2 linked regions of the Amycolatopsis sp. NBC_01480 genome follow. The protein of the gene in region 2 interacts with the protein of the main gene of each other region in a pairwise test. Links are inferred from orthologs where the notes say so. Each region holds a gene or a part of one and is shown on either strand. Other genes may lie near its edges.

What was found.
Region 1: the proteins of nth (region 2) and aceE interact in binary tests that used the Escherichia coli proteins (3 or more experiments, as listed by UniProt). The link is inferred for Amycolatopsis sp. NBC_01480 from one-to-one orthologs.

What each region holds. Positions count from the first base shown.
Region 1 is NZ_CP109442.1:5,882,087-5,891,586, forward strand. The notes cover bases 3,644-6,991. They hold aceE (pyruvate dehydrogenase (acetyl-transferring), homodimeric type), read right to left. Parts: upstream 6,640-6,991; coding sequence 3,844-6,639; downstream 3,644-3,843. Other genes in these bases: OG371_RS28190 (alpha-hydroxy acid oxidase), read right to left, coding at 3,644-3,703. In the rest of the region: OG371_RS28180 (nicotinamide mononucleotide transporter family protein), read left to right, coding at 1-597; OG371_RS28185 (L-lactate permease), read right to left, coding at 578-2,194; more of OG371_RS28190, read right to left, coding at 2,492-3,643; OG371_RS28200 (DUF3052 domain-containing protein), read left to right, coding at 7,060-7,494; OG371_RS28205 (peroxiredoxin), read left to right, coding at 7,568-8,029; OG371_RS28215 (hypothetical protein), read left to right, coding at 8,499-9,386; OG371_RS28220 (carboxymuconolactone decarboxylase family protein), read right to left, coding at 9,451-9,500. UniProt on the Escherichia coli protein: Component of the pyruvate dehydrogenase (PDH) complex, that catalyzes the overall conversion of pyruvate to acetyl-CoA and CO(2).
Region 2 is NZ_CP109442.1:2,647,671-2,656,748, forward strand. What follows is about bases 746-3,671. They hold nth (endonuclease III), read right to left. Parts: upstream 2,588-3,671; coding sequence 1,904-2,587; downstream 746-1,903. Other genes in these bases: OG371_RS12545 (NUDIX hydrolase), read right to left, coding at 746-1,305; OG371_RS12550 (TlpA family protein disulfide reductase), read right to left, coding at 1,302-1,907; OG371_RS12560 (hypothetical protein), read left to right, coding at 2,823-3,074; OG371_RS12565 (Crp/Fnr family transcriptional regulator), read left to right, coding at 3,235-3,671. Outside these bases: OG371_RS12540 (MarP family serine protease), read right to left, coding at 1-602; more of OG371_RS12545, read right to left, coding at 607-745; more of OG371_RS12565, read left to right, coding at 3,672-3,909; OG371_RS12570 (MFS transporter), read left to right, coding at 4,371-5,627; OG371_RS12575 (DNA polymerase III subunit beta), read left to right, coding at 5,771-6,838; OG371_RS12580 (glutaredoxin family protein), read right to left, coding at 6,924-7,178; OG371_RS12585 (MBL fold metallo-hydrolase), read right to left, coding at 7,175-7,948; OG371_RS12590 (NUDIX hydrolase), read right to left, coding at 7,950-8,774; OG371_RS12595 (hypothetical protein), read right to left, coding at 8,885-9,078. UniProt on the Escherichia coli protein: DNA repair enzyme that has both DNA N-glycosylase activity and AP-lyase activity. The DNA N-glycosylase activity releases various damaged pyrimidines from DNA by cleaving the N-glycosidic bond, leaving an AP (apurinic/apyrimidinic) site.

The sequences.
Region 1 (9,500 bases), 3.2 Mb from region 2 along the record:
CAGTGGATCTCGATCGCGGAGCTGGCGGGCCAGGTGTTCGCGCTGGCTGTCGTGTTCCTGGCCGAGCGGCGGACGCTGTGGACGTGGCCGGTGCAGGTCGGGGCCACCGTGCTGTTGTTCTCCGTCTACATCTCCGCGCACCTCGGCGGGCTGGCGAGCCGGCAGATCGCCATCCTCGCCATCTCGCTTTACGGCTGGTGGGCGTGGAATCGGCGCAGCGATCCGGTGTACGGCGTCGTCGTGCGTAAGGGGCGGTGGACCGAGCGGGCCGCGATGCTGGCCGGGTTCGTCGCCGGCACCGTAGTCATGGCGCTGGTCCTGCAGGCGCTGAACGCGTCGTGGGCGCCGTGGCCGGACGCCGCGATCTTCGTCGGGACGTTGGTGGCCTTCGGGGCCCAGGGGGCCGGTCTGGTGGAGTTCTGGCTGGTCTGGCTGGTGGTCGACGCGATCGGCGTGCCGCTGCAGATCTCGTCCGGGCTGTACTTCTCCGCGGCGATCTACATCGTTTTCGCCGCGCTGGTCGTGCACGGCTGGTGGAGCTGGAACCGCACGGCCAAGAACGTTCAGCGGGCGCCGGTCACGGCAGCATCCAGCTGAGCACCGGCGTGCTCTGACCGAACACGATCAGGCACATCACCAGCAGCAGCCCCACGCTCCACGGCAGCACCTTCCGCAGCAGCTTTCCCTCCTCGCCGGGCAGATTCGCCGCCACGCAGGCGATCGTGAGGTTCTGCGGCGAGACCATCTTGCCCAGTACGCCGCCGGAGCTGTTCGCCGCCGCCAGCAGGTCGGCGGGCAGCCCGGTCTGGTGGGCGGCCGTCACCTGGAGGGCGCCGAACAGCGCGTTGGCCGAGGTGTCCGAGCCGGAGACGGCGACCCCGAACCAGCCGAGCACCGGCGAAAGGAACGCGAGCCCGGCGCCCGCCGCCGCGATGAACGTGCCGATGGTGGCGGTCTGCCCGGACAGGTTCATCACGTACGCCAGCGCGAGCACCCCCGCGACCGTGACGATCGCGAAGCGCAGCTCCTTCACCGTTGCCAGCCATTCCGCGACGGCGCCGCTCGCCGCGACCTTCAGCGCGATCACCGTGATGATCCCGGCCAAGAGCACAAGCGTGCCGCCGGTGTTGAGGAACGGCAGCGAGAAAGTGTTGCCGGACACCGCTTTCCCATTGGGACTGTGCACGTCGAGGCCGGCCCAGTGGAACTTCCAGGTGGCCCGGTCGAGCAGGTTCTTCACCGGCGGCACCTGCGCGAGCGAGAAGACCACGATGATCAGCGCGTACGGCAGATAGGCGCGCACGACCTCGCCGCGCTCGTCCGGCCGGTCGAGCGTCGCGGTGCGGGTGCCGGTGAGGACCCGCGCGCGGACCTCGGCGGACACCGCGCGCCGGGTCATCGGCAACGCGACCAGCGCCGCCGCCCCGGCGAGCGCGGCGCCGATGTCGGCCAGCTGCGGCGACACGAAGTTGGACGCGAGGAACTGCACCACCCCGAACGCGAGCCCGCAGACCAGCGCCGGGATCCAGGTCTCCCGCAGGCCGCGGCGGCCGTCGACGATGATCACCAGCAGCAGCGGCACGAACAGCGCGAGCAACGGCGTCTGCCGCCCGACGATCGACGACACCTGGTCCAGCGGCAGCCCGGTGACCTGCGCCAGCGTGACCACCGGGGTGCCCATCGCGCCGAACGCCACCGGCGCGGTGTTGGCCACCAGCGCGACCACCGCCGCCTTGGCCGGGCCGAAGCCCACGGCCACGAGCATCACCGCGCTGATCGCCACCGGCGCGCCGAACCCGGCCAGCGCCTCCATCAGCGCCCCGAAGCAGAACGCGATGATCAGCGCCTGGATCCGCGGGTCGTCGGAGACCCGGCCGAACGAGCGGCGCAGCACGTCGAAATGGCCCGTGCGCACGGTGACCCGGTAGACCCACAGCGCGTTGACCACGATCCACAGGATGGGGAACAGGCCGAAGGCGGCGCCCTGCAGCGCGCCGGAGATCGCCTGGCCCACCGGCATGCCGAACACCACGGTGGCCACGACCAGCGCGACCACCAGCCCGATCAGCGCGGCGTGGTGCGCCTTGGCCCGGACCACGCCGAGCAGCACCAGCACCACGGCCAGCGGGATGATCGCGACCAGCGCGGAAACGCCGAGGGAACCGGCCAGCGGAGTGGGATCCTGAACGAACAAGCCGACCTCCGGGGGGACCGATGCTTCCGCATAGCGGAAACGGCGTTTCACGAGGTGGCTGAGATAGTGGTCACAACTGCCACGGCCCGTCAAGGCTGTGTCGCACGTCCGGCCCAGTGCCCGAAGCGCCCCAATGTGGCGTTGGTTGCTCCAGCCCTGCCCCACCACCACCCTCAACGGAAGCGCTCCGCGCCCAGCCCCGATTCCACGCACCCAATGTGGCGTTCGGTGCGTTGGACGCATCGAACGCCACATTGGGGCGCATTCGGCCCGGGGGTGAGGTGGGGCTGGTGGGGGTCAGCGCAGGGTGGCGTGTGATGGCCGGAGGTCTTCGATCCGCCGGACGCCCAGCAGCTGCATGGTCCGGACCATCTCCGTGCGCAGGATGTCGACGCACCGCTGCACCCCGCGTTCGCCGCCGGCCATCAGGCCGTACAGGAACGCGCGGCCGATCAGCACGGCGTCCGCGCCGCGGGCGAGTGCGGCCACGATGTCGCCGCCGGACAGGATGCCGGTGTCGACCCACACCTCGGCGCTGCCCTGCAGCTCGTCGAGCACGGCGGGCAGCAGCTCGATCGGCGTCGGCGCGCGGTCGAGCTGGCGTCCGCCGTGGTTGGACAGCACCACCCCGTCGGCGCCGTGTTTCACCACGTCGCGGGCGTCGTCGACGTTCTGGACGCCCTTGATCACCAGCTTGCCCGGCCAGGTGCGGCGCACCCAGTCGAGGTCGTCGAAGTCGAGCGTGGGGTCGAACAGCTTGTCCAGCAGCTCGGCCACGGTGCCGCCGAAGTGGTTGAGCGAGGCGAAGGTCAGCGGCTCGGTGGTGAGCAGGTTGATCCACCACGCGGGGTGCATCGCCCCGTCGGCGAACGTCTTGAGCGTGAGCGCCGGCGGGATGGTCAGGCCGTTGCGGACGTCGCGCAGCCGGGCGCCGGCCACCGGGGTGTCGACGGTCAGCAGCAGCGTGTCGTAGCCGTTCTCCCACGCCCGATTCATCAGATCTTCGCCGGCGCCGTGGTCGTTCCAGACGTAGAGCTGGAACCACTTGCGCGCGCCCGGCGCGGCTTCGGCGAGGTCCTCGATCGAGGTCGTGCCCATGGTGGACAGGCCCATCGGCATGCCGTTGCGCTCGGCCACGCGGCCCACCGCGCGCTCGCCCTCGTGCTGCATCATCCGCGTGAACCCGGTGGGCGCGAAGGCGAACGGCAGCTCCGAGCGGCGGCCGAGGATCTCCTTGCTCGTGTCCACATCGGACACGCCCCGCAGCACGTTGGGGTGGAACTCCACGCTCCGGTAGGCCTGACGGGCGCGGCGGAGGCTGTCCTCCAGCTCGGCGGCGCCGTCGGTGTAGTCGAACGCGGCGCGCGGGGTGCGCTTGCGCGCGATCATCCGCAGGTCGGCGATCGTGTGCGCGCCGGCGAGGCGCCGGTCGGTCGGGTTGAGCACGATCGGCTTCGGCCGCAGGATCTGTTTCAGTTCACTCGGCCGCGGCAGGCGACGCTGGGTCACGCTCGATCACCCTTCCTCAAGCATCCGAAATACATCCGACCTCTACCCTAGAGGCCGGGGTGGCGCAAAAGCATCAGGCCCCACGCGAAGGGCCCTCCGGGACATGGTGCGTCCCGGAGGGCCCTTGCGGCTACGCCTGCTTACGCGTTGCCCGAGTCCGAGGTCTGCGGGCCCGCGGCGGACACGTCGTCGATGCGGTACTTGCGCGCCGCCTCGACCACCTTGTCCTGCGCGACCTCGCCGCGCTTGGCCAGCGCGGTCAGCGCGCCGACCACGATCGACTCGGCGTCGACCAGGAACTTGCGCCGCGCCGCCGGGCGGGTGTCGGAGAAGCCGAACCCGTCCGTGCCGAGCGTGAGCATGTCGGTGGGCACCCACGGGCGGATCAGGTCCGGCACCGCGCGCATCCAGTCCGACACCGCCACGATCGGGCCGCGCACGCCCGAGAGCGCCTCGGTCACGTACGGCACGCGCGGGGTGTCGCCCGGGTACAGCAGGTTGTCGTGGTCGATCGCCACGGCCTCGCGGCGCAGCTCGGTCCACGACGTCGCCGACCACACGGCCGCCCGCACGCCCCACTCCTCGGCCAGCATCTGCTGCGCCTTGAGCGCGTCCGGCATCGTGACGCCGGAGACCAGGATCTGCGCCTCCGGGCCGTCGCCCGCCGGGGCGTCGGCGTACTTGTAGAGGCCCTTGAGCAGGCCGTCCACGTCGAGGCCCTCGGGCTCGGCGGGCTGCTGGTACGGCTCGTTGTAGATCGTCATGTAGTAGAAGACGTTCTCGCCGTTGCCGTCCGGGCCCGTCTCGCCGTACATCCGGCGCAGGCCGTCCTTGACGATGTGCGCGATCTCGTACGAGTAGGCCGCGTCGTACGCCACCACCGCCGGGTTGGTCGCCGCCAGCAGCAGCGAGTGCCCGTCGGCGTGCTGCAGGCCCTCACCGGTCAGCGTGGTGCGGCCCGCGGTGGCGCCGAGCACGAAGCCGCGGGCCATCTGGTCCGCCGCCGCGTACAGGCCGTCGCCGGTGCGCTGGAACCCGAACATCGAATAGAAGATGTAGATCGGGATCATCGGCTCGCCGTGCGTGGCGTACGAGGTGCCCACCGCGGTGAACGACGCGGTCGAGCCGGCCTCGTTGATGCCCTCGTGCAGGATGACGCCCTTTTCGGACTCCTTGTACGCCAGCATCAGGCTCGCGTCGACCGAGGTGTACGTCTGGCCGTGCGGGTTGTAGATCTTGGCCGTCGGGAACATCGAGTCGAGGCCGAACGTGCGGGCCTCGTCCGGGATGATCGGCACGATCCGCTTGCCGATCTCCGAGTCCTTCGCCAACTCGCGCACCAGCCGGACGAACGCCATCGTGGTGGCGACCTCCTGCTTGCCCGAGCCCTTGCGCACGCCCTCGTAGACCTTGTCGCCGGGCAGCACGAGCGCCTTGGCGGACTTCGGCCGGCGCTCCGGCAGGAAGCCGCCGAGCGTCTTGCGGCGGCCGACCAGGTACTCGATCTCCGGCGAGTTCGCGCCCGGGTGGTAGTACGGCGGCAGCTTCGGGTCGCGCTCCAGCTCCTCGTCGCTGATCGGGATCCGCTGCGAGTCGCGGAACAGCTTGAGGTCGTCGAGCGTGAGCTTCTTCATCTGGTGCGTGGCGTTGCGGCCCTCGAACGACGGGCCGAGGCCGTAGCCCTTGATGGTGTGGGCCAGGATCACCGTCGGCTGGCCGTGGTGCTCCATGGCCGCCTTGTACGCCGCGTACACCTTGCGGTAGTCGTGGCCGCCGCGCTTGAGGTTCCAGACGTCGGCGTCGGTGAGGTCCTTGACCAGGTCCTTCGTCCGCGGGTCGCGGCCGAAGAAGTGCTCGCGGACGAACGCGCCGTCGTTGGCCTTGTAGGTCTGGAAGTCGCCGTCCGGCGTGGTGTTCATCAGGTTGACCAGCGCGCCGTCGCGGTCGGCCGAGAGCAGCGAGTCCCACTCGCGGCCCCAGATGACCTTGATCACGTTCCAGCCCGCGCCGCGGAAGTACGACTCGAGCTCCTGGATGATCTTGCCGTTGCCGCGCACCGGGCCGTCGAGCCGCTGCAGGTTGCAGTTGATCACGAAGGTCAGGTTGTCCAGGCCCTCGCCGGCGGCCACGTGGATCAGGCCGCGCGATTCCGGCTCGTCCATCTCGCCGTCGCCGAGGAACGCCCAGACGTGCTGGTCGCTGGTGTCCTTGATGCCGCGGTCGCGCAGGTAGCGGTTGAACCGGGCCTGGTAGATGGCGTTCATCGGGCCGAGGCCCATGGACACCGTCGGGTTCTCCCAGAACTCCGGCATCAGCCGCGGGTGCGGGTACGACGGCAGGCCGCCGCCCTCACCGGCGTGCGAGTACTCCTGGCGGAAGCCGTCGAGCTGCTGCTCGGTCAGCCGGCCCTCCAGGAAGGCGCGGGCGTAGATGCCCGGCGACGCGTGGCCCTGGATGTAGATCTGGTCGCCGCCGCCGGAGTGGTCCTTGCCGCGGAAGAAGTGGTTGAAGCCCACTTCGTACAGCGCGGCGGACGAGGCGTACGTCGAGATGTGCCCGCCGACGCCGACGCCCGGGCGCTGCGCGCGGTGCACCATGATCGCCGCGTTCCACCGGATGTACGCCCGGTAACGGCGCTCGAGCTCCTCGTCGCCGGGGAACCACGGCTCGTTCTCCGTGGGGATCGTGTTGACGTAGTCCGTGGAGGTCAGGGCGGGGACGCCGACGTTGCGCTCCCGCGCGCGCTCCAGGAGGCGCAGCATCAGGTACCGCGCCCGCTGGTGGCCACCCCTGGCCAGCGCCTCGTCGAAGGAGTCCAGCCACTCGGCCGTCTCGTCGGTGTCGATGTCGGGCAGGTGCGCCGCCAGTCCGTCACGGATGACGCGTACGCGTGCCGGGGTCTCCTTGCCGGAGGCGCCGTCGTTCTGCGGGGCCAAGGGGTCTCCTTGTAGCTGGTTGTGCTCTCGGGCGGGAGTGTTCGCCTCATACCCATCGTCGCCCCCGGTCCGTCTCCTGTCGCCGCTACTGAGCGGTAACAAGGGACGCCCCGGCTGCGCCACTCCCCGCGTGCGGTGTAACGCGCGCGCGTTTTTCTCCTCCAGCCTAGGGGAGAGGTTTCCGGGACTCCCCGGAGCGGTCGTGGGACACTGGTCGCGGACACCCGTCCCGGGGTCGCGCAACGGCGCCGGGGGCCCCTACGCTGCGACACGAGTTGTCAAAGATCCGGTGTGGACGGTTGCGCGCAGCGCCGCGCCAGTGTTCGCTATGACAACCGTGTACCCCGAGTGTGGCGGTCCGTCCCGGTCCGAAGGGCTGAACGAACGCCACGCTCCGTCGTAGTTGGAGGAGTGGAAGCAGTGGTCGCCGCGGGAGACGCCGGCAGTGCCAGCGTCGCCGAGAGGCTTGGCATCAAGCCGGACATGGTGGTCCAGGAGATCGGCTGGGACGAGGACGTCGACGAAGACGTTCGCGCCGCCATCGAAGAGGAGATCGGTGGTGAGCTCCTGGACGAGGACGCCGACGACGTCGTCGAGGTCGTGCTGCTCTGGTGGCGCGAAGACGACGGCGACCTGGGTGACACCCTCATCGAGGTCAGGACCCCGCTGGACGAGAACGGCGTGATCTGGGTGCTGACCCCGAAGACGGGTCAGCCAGGGCACGTCGAGCCGAGCGAGATCGCCGAAGCCGTGCCGCAAGTCGGCCTGGCGCAGACCGCCAACATCAGTGTGAGCGCCGACTGGGTCGGCACGAGGCTGGTGTCGCCGAAGTCCTCGAAGGCCAAACAGCGCTGAGCCCGGGCCTGCGCCGCTGACACGATAGGGTTGTCGGCGCAGGCCCGTGTCCGCTCTGGAGAGGAATCGCCGCATGGCCGTCGAGGTCGGCTCACCAGCCCCTGACTTCACGCTCAACGACTACAACAAGCAGCCCGTCCAGCTCTCGTCCTTCAAGGGCGAAAAGCCGGTGCTGCTGGTGTTCTTCCCGTTCGCGTTCAGCGGGGTCTGCACCGGGGAGCTGTGCCAGCTCCGGGACGAGTTCTCGGACTACGACACCAAGGGTGTCCAGGTGCTCGGCATCTCCTGCGACGCGGTCTTCTCGCTGAAGGTCTGGGCCGAGCAGGAGAACTACCAGTTCCCGCTGCTGTCGGACTTCTGGCCGCACGGCGAGGTGGCTCAGTCCTACGGCGTCTTCAACGACAAGGCCGGCCTCGCGCTGCGCGGCACCTTCCTGATCGACACCGACGGTGTGGTGCGCTTCGCGGAGGTCAACCAGCCCGGCGAGGCCCGCGACCAGCAGGCCTGGAAGAAGGCCGTGGCCGAACTGGCCTGACGATCTTCCCGGCGACGCCCGTGCCCTGCTCCGCGCGGGCGCGGGTGTCGCCACGGGGCGCATAGCTCAGCGGAAGAGCACTCGGTTTACACCCGAGCGGTCGCAGGTTCGAACCCTGCTGCGCCCACCACAGCCGGCCATTCCACGCAGTCCCCGTAAGCAGAAGAAGGCCTCCATCCCGGCCGTCGCCGGGTGGAGGCCTTCGTGCTGCTGACGCCTGGTCTGCCGGCGCCGGGTCTGCCCCCTCGACAGGCCCGGCCACCGCGCAGCGCGTCGCGGGTAGCACCGTTCAGGAGACCGGCCGGGGGTCGCGAGATACATCCTTGCCTTGGGCCGAACGGGTGATCTTCGCTACCGGTTCGGAAGCCCCTTTTCATGGCGCCGGCGTCACCCGTTTGCCTGCTAACGGAAGGGGCGGAGCCGCCGAAAAGTGATCGGCAGGTTTCGCACTCGGACCAGGGGGAAGTTCGTGCAGATTCGCAAGATTGCCCAGAGAGCGGCGGCGCTCGTCGTGTTTTCGGCGGCGGCCGCATTGGCCGTCGCGGCGCCGGCGGGGGCGCAGGGCGTCGCGACCGGGACGCTCGCGTTCAGTGGCGACGCGGGTGACTACATCACCGGCGGCGGCACGTACGCCTACTCCATCGCGGCGAACGACCGGCTCTCGGTGACCGCCGACGAGGCCGGCCACCACATCTCCGTGGGCCTCACCGGCGCCAACGGCGACTGGTGGAGCCTCGATCTCGCCGCGCCCCAGGGGCAGACCCTGGCGGCCGGCACGTACACCGACGCGCACCGCTATCCGTTCCAGGCGCCCCAGCAGCCGGGTCTGGACCTGAGCGGCAACGGCCGCGGCTGCAACCAGAGCACCGACTCGTTCGTGGTGCAGAACGTCCTGTTCGGCCCGCACGGCTACGTGCAGAACCTCGACGCGACGTTCGAGCAGCACTGCGAGAACGGCGCGACGGCCGCTCGCGGCGAGATCCACCTCGCCAACCCGGCCCCGCCTGCGGAGCTGGGCATCGGGCTCAAGGTGGCCACCGACGGAACCGCGAGCACGCTCAACGGCAAGGCCGGGCTGAACGGCTCGGTCGAGTGCACCGCGCCCGCCACCGTGACGCTCAACGGCTCGGTCACCCAGGTCAAGCACAACGTGATCATCCGCGGCACTTACTCGGTCCAGGTCAAGTGCACGCCGGGCGCGCCGGTGCCATGGCAGGTGTCCGTCGATCCCGCCGGGACCACGCCGTACCAGAAGGGCCAGGCGGAGGTGGTCACCCAGGCGACCGCGCTCGACCCGGTCTACAACACCAATGTCTCGGTCGACAACACGACGGTCGTGACGTTGAAGAAGGCCTGACGAACGCCGCGGGGGTGGCGGGTCTCGCCACCCCCGCAGTCCGGTCAGGCCAAGTCAGGCTCGGTCACGCGCTCCAGGCGTGCTCGGCCAGGCTCGGGTGCAGCGGGGCGGCCA
Region 2 (9,078 bases):
ACGCTCGGGTGCACGCGGGTGACGACCGCACTGGCGTCCAGCGACGAGTCCGGCGGCGAGGTGTCCGCCGAAGGCGCCTTCTCGAACGGCGACACCGCGGACGGGAAGCCCGACGCGTCGAGCAGCTTGCGCAGGTCGGTCGGGAAGCCCTGGGCCGCGGCCGGCATCGCGTCGTTGACCTTGCCCAGCACCACCGAGGAGTTGATCGCCTTGGCCAGCCCCGGCACGGCGGAGACGGTGGTCAGCGGGTTCGCCACCAGCCACGCGACCACGAACACCGCGGCCGCCTGCACGATCGCGCCCAGCGTTTTGTCCACTCCGGACAGCTTGTCGGGATTGATCTTCTGGCGCAGCCGCCGCCCGACCCAGACCCCGATCGTCTCGCCGAGCACCACGAGGAACACCACGGTGCCGAACGCGAATGCCACCTTCGCGACCTGGTTGTCGAACAGCTCCACCACGTACGGCGCGAGCTTCACCCCGAGCACGGCGCCGATGCCGACGCCGATCAGCGCGGGCAGGGCCACGATCACGCCTTGGAACGCGCCGGAGACCGCGGCGAGGACCGCGAGCAGCAGTACCAGGACATCAACCCAGTTCACCTGGTCACCCCCGCTCTTCGGCCGCGTTCCGGGCCTGGTGTTCGGCCAACGCTACGTCAAGGTCCCGCACGTCGCCGGTGTCCCACTCCCGTTCCCAGCCGCCCAGTGACAACAGCGTGGACAGCAGGCCGGCGGTGAAGCCCCAGACGAACAGGCCGTCGACGTCGAACGCCGGGCCCTTCCACGGCGCGCCGGACTTCTGCACCTGGAACCGGCGGGCCGGGTCGGTCAGGTCGGCCAGCGAGACGCGCGCGACCGCGGCCGTCTCGCCGGGATCGACGGCGTGCACCGGCGACGGCGTCTGCCAATACGCGAGCACGGGCGTCACCGCGAAGCGCGAGACGGGCACGAACAGCTCCGGCAGCACCGCGATCGGCAGCACGCCGGACGGGTCGACGCCGGTCTCCTCCTCGGCCTCGCGCAGGGCCGTGCCGACCGGGCCGCCGTCGCCGTCCTCGGCGCCGCCGCCCGGGAACGAGACCTGGCCGGCGTGCGAGCCGAGGGTGTCGGCGCGGCGCTGGAGCAGCACGTCCGGGCCGTCGGCGCGCTCGCCGAACAGGATCAGCACGGCGGCCGAGCGCGTCAGCAGGTCCTCCGGCGGGGCGAACCGGGTGAACGCCCGGCTGTCGACCTCGGCGGACACCTTGACCAGCGGCCGCAGCCACTCGGGCACGGCTTCGGGTGCGACGAGCGGTCCGGTCATGAATTGTCCTTCACAGCGGTACGCACCTGATCAGTGTTGTCGAACAAGCGTGGACTCCCGATGAACCGGACCTGCCCGCCCGCGGTGACCAGGTAGGAGGCCGGGAGGGAGGACGGCACCTTCAGCGCCGTGCGGATCGGCCCGGTCTGGCCGTCGCCGTCGAAAACCGAGGGCAGGTGGACGCCGAGCTGGGCCAGCAGCCCGAGGCCGTCCTTGGCGGGGCTGGCCACCTGCACGCCGAGCACGCGCGCCGCGCCGGGCTCCGCGGCGTACCGGTCCAGCACCGGCAGCTCGGTGCGGCACGGCACGCACCACGACGCCCACACGTTCACCAGCACCGGGCCGCCGCCCAGCGCCTTGCCGACGTCCACGCGGGAGCCGTCGCCGAGGCAGTCGGCCTGGATTCCGGCCAGGTCCTGGACACCCGCGCCGGCGGACGGCGCCGGGCACGGCCGCAGCGCCGCCTGCGCGCGGACCGCGGCGAGGTCGCCGGTGGCCGGCGCGGCGCTCTTCGCATCGCCGCCGCGCGTGGTCAGCAGGGCCACGAGCAGCGCGACCACCAGGACCGCGCCGCCGAGGGCCCATTTGGTGACTGCCGTCACCCGCGCGCCGCCAGCTCGAGGATGTGCTCACGCTCCTGCCCCTTGACCAGCTTCGCGGCCGCTTCGAACTCGGTCGGCCCGGCGCCGAACGACGGGCAGTCCTTCTTCAGCGGGCAGGCGCCGCAGGCGGGCTTGCGGGCGTGGCAGACGCGGCGGCCGTGGAAGATCACGCGGTGGGACAGCATCGTCCACTCCTTGCGCGGGATCAGCTCGCCGACCGCGTGCTCGACCTTGACCGGGTCCTCCTCCGCGGTCCAGCCCCAGCGACGGACGAGCCGGCCGAAGTGGGTGTCCACGGTGATCCCCGGCACGTCGAAGGCGTTGCCGAGCACGACGTTCGCGGTCTTGCGGCCGACCCCGGGCAGCGTGACCAGGTCCTCCAGCCGGCCGGGCACCTCGCCGCCGAAGCGCTCGGTCAGCGCGGCGCCGAGGCCCATCACCGAGTTGGCCTTCGCGCGGAAGAACCCGGTGGTGCGGAGGAATTCCTCCAGCTCGGCCCGGTCCGCGCCGGCGTAATCGGCGGCGGTGCGGTAGCGCTTGAACAGCGCGGGCGTGACCAGGTTCACCCGCACGTCCGTGGTCTGTGCCGAAAGGACGACCGCGACCAGCAGTTCCAGCGGAGTGGTGAAATCCAGCTCGGCCTTCGCGTCGGGATAAACCTCGTCGAGGCAACGCTTCATACGCCGGGCGCGTCTCACCAAGGCGAGCCGGCTTTCACCGGCGCCCTCGCGGGGGGCGTTCGTGGCGGCAGGTGGCACCCCGATAGCCTACGGGCGAGTCGGACGAGCCGGGCGGGAGCACCCACCGGTGGGCGGCCGACACGCCAGAGCACCACCTCGGCGCACGCGTGTCCGCCATGAGCGAGGATCTGGAGTCCATGCTTACTTTTGTCACCGACAGTAGTGGATGTGTGTCATGACCGTCTGGTTCGTGATCCTGGTCCCGCTGGTGATCATGTTCTTCGCGCTCTTCATGGAGCGTGTGGAGAGCCGGCTCAAGCACGTCGCCGTGCAGGAGAACGAGGTCGAAGAATTCCTGGAGCAGGCCCAGCCCAACGAGGTCAGGGCCCTGTACGGGCACGGAATCGGCCGCGCGCTCGAGCTGTTCCGGCTGCGCCGGCTCGGCGGAAGGGCAGCCAGGCTTCGCGCGCGGCGCGTGCGGAGTTAGGCTCCACGTTCGTGCGAGATCGTCTCCGGCCGCCGCGGGCAACGCGGCGAGCCGACGGGCGATCTCGCCGACACGCCCTAGACTGACGCGAAAGTGATCGGCGACACGGGCCTCCACCAGCGGAGGAGCGTGATCGTTTCTCGACGAGGAGGCACCCGAGGTGGACGAAACCCTGGCCCGTGCGGGCATTTTCCAGGGTGTTGAGCCGGCGGCCGCGGAGGCTCTGGCCCAGACCTTGGAATCCGTGGAGTTCCCCCGCGGCCATGTCATCTTCAACGAGGGCGAGCCCGGCGACAAGCTGTACATCATCCAGTCCGGCAAGGTGAAGATCGGCCGCAAGTCCCCGGACGGCCGCGAGAACCTGCTGGGCATCTTCGGCCCGTCCGACATGTTCGGCGAGCTGTCCATCTTCGACCCCGGCCCCCGCACGTCCAGCGCGACGACGGTGACCGAGGTCCGCGCGGTCACCATGGACCGCCCGGCGCTGCGCCAGTGGATCTCCACCCGGCCGGAGATCGCCGAGCAGCTGCTGCGCGTGGTCGCCAGGAGGCTGCGCCGGACGAACAACATGGTCGCCGAGCTGATCTTCACCGACGTCCCCGGCCGCGTGGCCCGGGCGCTGCTGCAGCTCGCGCAGCGCTTCGGCAGCCAGGAAGCCGGCCTGCTGCGGGTCACGCACGACCTCACGCAGGAAGAGATCGCGCAGTACGTCGGCGCTTCCCGCGAGACCGTGAACAAGGCGCTGGCCGACTTCGCGCACCGCGGCTGGCTGCGGCTCGAAGGCAAGAGCGTGCTGATCCTCGACCCGGAGCGGCTGGCGCGGCGCGCCCGTTGATCCCCTGCGCGGGGTAACCCCCGCGGTTTTCCCGAAGGCCACCCCCGTTTCGCGCGGCGGGTGGCCTTCGTGTTTTTCTTTGTCAGGCAAGGAAGTTCTGGCAAAAACAAACGAGGAGCCGGGCGCCACCCCCGACGTGGCGCACCGGCTCCTCGCTCGCGCGCGGACCATCCCCCGACGACCCGCGCTCCCGCCCTCCGGACCAGGCCCCGACCCGTATGCCAGAGGGAGCTGGGAGTTGTGCTGTTGTACAACCATCATGGCCCATACCCACGAATTCAAGGCCATTCACTCTCAAGGACGCCACTTCTGCGGTTTCGTTGCACGAGTTCACCGAGAATCCATACAGCGTTACGGGATCGAGACCTCAGGCACTGAACCCATCCTTCCATGCCGGCAGTGACGCACCTGACCGTCAAATAATTGGTACTCACGTACCACTCTGTTGCATACTGGTACGCGTGTCCCACTCTGCCCAGTCCGAAGGCCGGACCACGCTAGCCGACTACCGCACCGCCCTGACCGCTCCCGGCTCGCGCCGCGCGGTTCTGGCGTCCGTGCTCGCCCGGCTGCCGATCGCGATGATCGGCATCTCGGCGCTGCTCTACGTCCAGCGTGAGACGGGTTCGTTCGCCACCGCGGGCTTGGTCTCGGCCAGCTCGCTGGCCGGCGTCTCGGTGGGCGCGGTGATCCAGGGGCGGCTGATCGACCGCTTCGGCCCGACGCGCCCGCTGCTCGTCACGGCGCTGGTGCTCACGCTGTCGATGACCATGCTCGCCCTCGCGATCGAGGCCCACGCGGCGACGATCCTGCTGGTCGCGCTGGCGGCGCTGACCGGGCTTTCGGAGCCGATGGTGGGCTCGGCCTCGCGGGCGCTGTGGACCCGGCTGCTGCCCGCGGGGAGCGCGCGCAACGCCGCGTTCTCCTATGAAGCGATCAGCATGGAGATGTTCTTCATCCTCGGCCCCGGTATCGCGGGCCTGCTGGTGACGGCCCCCTGGCCGGGCACCGGCATGGTCGCGGGCACGGCGGCGATGGTCGTCGGCGCGACGCTGTTCGCGCTGAGCCCGGCCGTCCGCGCGTGGGGCCCGGCGCCGCGAACGAAGAAGCCCCTGCTGGGCGCCCTCGCCGGCCCGGGCATGCGCACGCTGGCACTCGCAGCGCTCGGCTTCGGCATGGTGATCGGTTTCGTCGAGGTCGCCGTGCCGGCTGCGGCAACGGAGTCCGGCCACGCTTCGTTGAGCGGTCTGCTGCTTTCGGCGTGGTCGCTGAGCTCTGTGGCGTTCGGCGTGGCGTACAGCCTCCACCCGTGGCCGCGCCGGCTGGGCCTGCGCCTGCCGGTGCTGCTCGGTGGTTTCGGCGCGCTGGTCGCGCTGCTGGCGCTGCCGTCGTCCCTGTGGGCCTTGGCGATCCTGATGCTCCTGGCCGGCGCCATGATCACCCCGCAGTCGACCACCCACTCGGCGGCGATCGAGCTGGTCGCGCCCCGCGGCACGGCCGCGGAGGCCTTCGGCTGGGTGCTGACGGCGGTCACGCTGGGGCTCGCCGCGGGCCAGTCGGTGAGCGGTTACCTGGTGGAGCACGCGGGCACGAGCGCGGCATTTCTGGCGGCGGGGGTGGCTGGGGTTGTGATGGCCGTTGTGGTTTGGACGCTGCGCGGCACGGTTCGGCCGGTGGTTTCGGCTGCGCCTGCGGAACTGGTCGGCGTGGGACGGTAGTCCCCTCGCTGCTGCCGCGGGCAGCGGATGACGCTTCCCCTGCACTGAGCGCGGCGAAAGCGTCATCCGCCGCTTCCCAGATCAGCAGCCATTTCCGGCTTCGACCGCCGGAATTGTCGGTGGGCGGGGCTAGCTTTGCGGGCATGGATCTGACGTCCCCAGTGCGGCCGCTGTCGGCGGCTGCTAGTGCCGCGGTCCGGCTGCTGCCGCGGCAGGCTTTGCTGCGGCTGCGCGCCGACGAAAGCGGAGTCGTGGTCGCGGGCAGCGACCGTGACCTCGCCGTGCGGTTCGCGTGCGCGGCCACCACGCACACCGACGGCGAAGTGCTCGTTCCCGCGACGCCGCTCGCCGAGACGCTGCGCATGCTAGACAGCGAGCTGGTCCGGCTGGTCGTCGAGGGCAGCCGGCTCGCGGTGCGGGTCGAGGGTGCCCGGTTCGCCCTGCCGCTGCTGGACCGCGACCTGCGGTCAGAGCCACCCTCGCCGCCTCTGGTGTCCGAAGTAGACGGTGCACTCCTGGCAACGGCTCTGCGCACCGTGGCGGGCACGGCGGCGAAGGACGACCCGCTACCCGTCTTCACCGGGGTCCGGATCCAGGCCGGCGGCGAGGGCCTGCGGCTGACCGCGTCGGACCGGTACCGGATGGCGGTCGCGCGGCTGCCGGTGCGGCGTGCCGAGGGGCCGCTCGACGTGCTCGTCCCGGCCGTCCTGCTCACCGAGGCCGCGCGGCACGCCCACGGCGTCCTCGGCCTGCACGGCGACGGCAGCCGGTTCGGCCTGAGCTGGGCCGGCGGCGCGGTCACCACCGCGGTCCTGGACGCGGGTTTCCTGTCGGAGGACGCGATCCCGTCCGACGCCGTCGATACCGAAGTGGAGATCGACGCGGACGCGCTCGCCGCCGCGGTTCGGCGGGTTGGCGTTTACTCCGAGGACCGACGCATCCTCACCCTGGAGGTCGGCGACGCGCACGTTCGCCTCGCCAGCTCTCGCCAAGACACCGGCGAAGCGGAGGAAACGCTGAAGGCAAACGTTTGCGGCGGCCGCACCTCACCGTCCTTCCAGGCGAAGTACCTCCTGGAAGCCCTGGCTCCGTTCTCCGGCGGCGACGTCCGGCTCACCATCCAGCCCGGGATGCGCGCGTGTGTCCTGCGTTCCGTCGAGGCGAAGGAGGTCGAGCTGACGTACTACCTGATGCCCATGCTGCCCCGCTGACGGCAAAAAAGGCCGCTCGCATCCGAACACCCGAACACCCGGAAGCGAGCGACCCGACTCAGCAAGAGAACTCAGGCGAAAGAACTCAGGCGGCGGACTCGGCCCGCACGGCCGCTTCCACCTCGTCGAAGCTCGGGTTCACCAAGGCGGTCGAGCCGATGATCACGGTCGGCACGGTCTCGTTGCCGTTGGCCACCGCGCGCACTCGCTCGGCCGCGCCCGGGTCTTCCCAGATGTTGATCTCCTTGACGTTCAGGCCGCTCGCCATCAACGGGCGCCGCAGCGCCGCGCAGAAGCCGCAGCCCGGCCGCCAGTAGAACTCGACCTCGACGTCACTCATCGCGCGTCCTCCGAAGAACGTAGGTAGTCCAGCTGCGCCTGCACGCTCAGCTCGGCAGGCGCCCACAGTGCCTGGTCGACGTCGGCGTAGACGACCTCGACCACCTGGCGCGGAGTCGCGTCCGCGCCGAGCACCCCCAAGGCGGAACGCACCTGGTCCAGCCGCTGTTCCCGGTGCGACAGGTACTCGCGCGCGGTCGCGGGCAGATCGGCCAGCTCGGGGCCGTGCCCGGGCAGGCCGGGGGTGCCGCCGGGCAGCTCGATCAGCCGACGCAGGGAGCGCAGGTAGTCGCCGAGATCGTGCAGCACAGTGGTGCCGCGGCCCAGGATCGTGTCGCCGGTCAGGATCTGGCCCGCGACGTGCAATGACACGGAATCGTCCGTATGCCCGGGGGTGTGCAGCACCTCGAAGCTCAGGCCGCCGGCGGTCAGCACGTCGCCGTCCGCGAACGGCTCCGCGCCCAGGCACAGCGACGCGTCGAACGCCCGCACCGGCGCCCCGACCTTCTCTGCCAGCCAAGGCGCGCCCTCGGCGTGGTCCGGATGGTGGTGGGTCAGCACGATCAGCTCGACCGGTCCGACGGCCGCGAGCAGCTCCAAATGCTCCAGGTCGCGGTAGCCCGGGTCGACGACCACGGCGGCGGGCGCGTCCGGCGCGCGCAGCACCCAGCTGTTCGTGCCCTCCAGCGTCATCATCGACGGGTTGTTCTCCAACAGCACCGAAGCTGTCTCGGAAACACGGCGCAGCTCGCCGTACGCGGGCGCGGTCACTTCAGGCCTCCGTCGGATTCAGCACAACGCGGATGTGGTCGCCATCCCGGATCAGCGTCGGAGTGGTCCGGACGATCTCCCGGTGCGACGCGAGCGCCTCGTCCGCCGTGGCGAACGCCTCCAGCTCGCTGAGCATCAGCCAGGTGGGCGGCATCAGCATGCGGCGGCCTTCGCGGGCGTCGGCGATCGCGTCCCGCGGGAGTTGCCAGCCGACGGCGTCGGCTTCGGAGGTCGCGCCGTCCGCGCGCTGGCCTTCGGGGAGCTTCGCGGCGAAGAACCGCGTGTCGTAACGGCGCGGCTCCTGCTCGGGCGTAACCCAGTGCGCCCACGGCAGCAGCAGGTCGGCGCGCAGCGTCAGACCGGCGTCGGCGAGGAAGCCGGCGAGCGAGATTTCCTTGCTCTCCAAGGCTTTCCGGGCGTCGCGGTACGGCGAGACGTCGGCGACCACGCCGTCCTCCGCGCCCGCGAGCAAAACGCCGGATTCCTCGAACGTCTCGCGCACCGCGCCGCACACCAGCGCACGGGCGAGGCCATCGTCACAGGTGAACTGCCCGGCCCACCAGCTCGGCGGCGGCCCGGCCCAGCTCACGGACGCGTCGGCGTCGCGCGGGTCCACCCCGCCGCCGGGGAAAACGGTCATCCCGCCCGCGAACGGCATGCCCTTGACGCGGTGCTGGAGGAAGACCTCGAGGCCGGCCGCGCCGTCGCGCAGGAGGATCACCGTCGCCGCGTCCCTGGGCCGGGCGGGCGGCCCGTCGGCGTTCCCCCTCGTCGCGATGCCGGGATTCACGGGGATGTCGAAGACGAACTCACGGGGCCGATCCACCCGGGCAACATACCTCGCATCCCGGGCGGACGGCCGGACACTTGTGGCATCTCATACGACAACGGCGGACCGGGATGCCCGGTCCGCCGTTGTCACAAGCACCAAACGCGTCAGGAGTTGGACCAGCGCTGGTCGCCGCCGCTGCGGGACGCGCCGTTGAGGCGCAGCTTCGCCGCCTCGGCCCGTTCCCGTTCGGCCAGCTCCGCGTGCAGCTCACGCAGCAGCGCGCGGTCCCGCTCGGACAGGCTCGGGTCTTCCAGGTCAAGCGCGGGCAGGTCGACGACCTCGTGCATGCTCGGCTTGC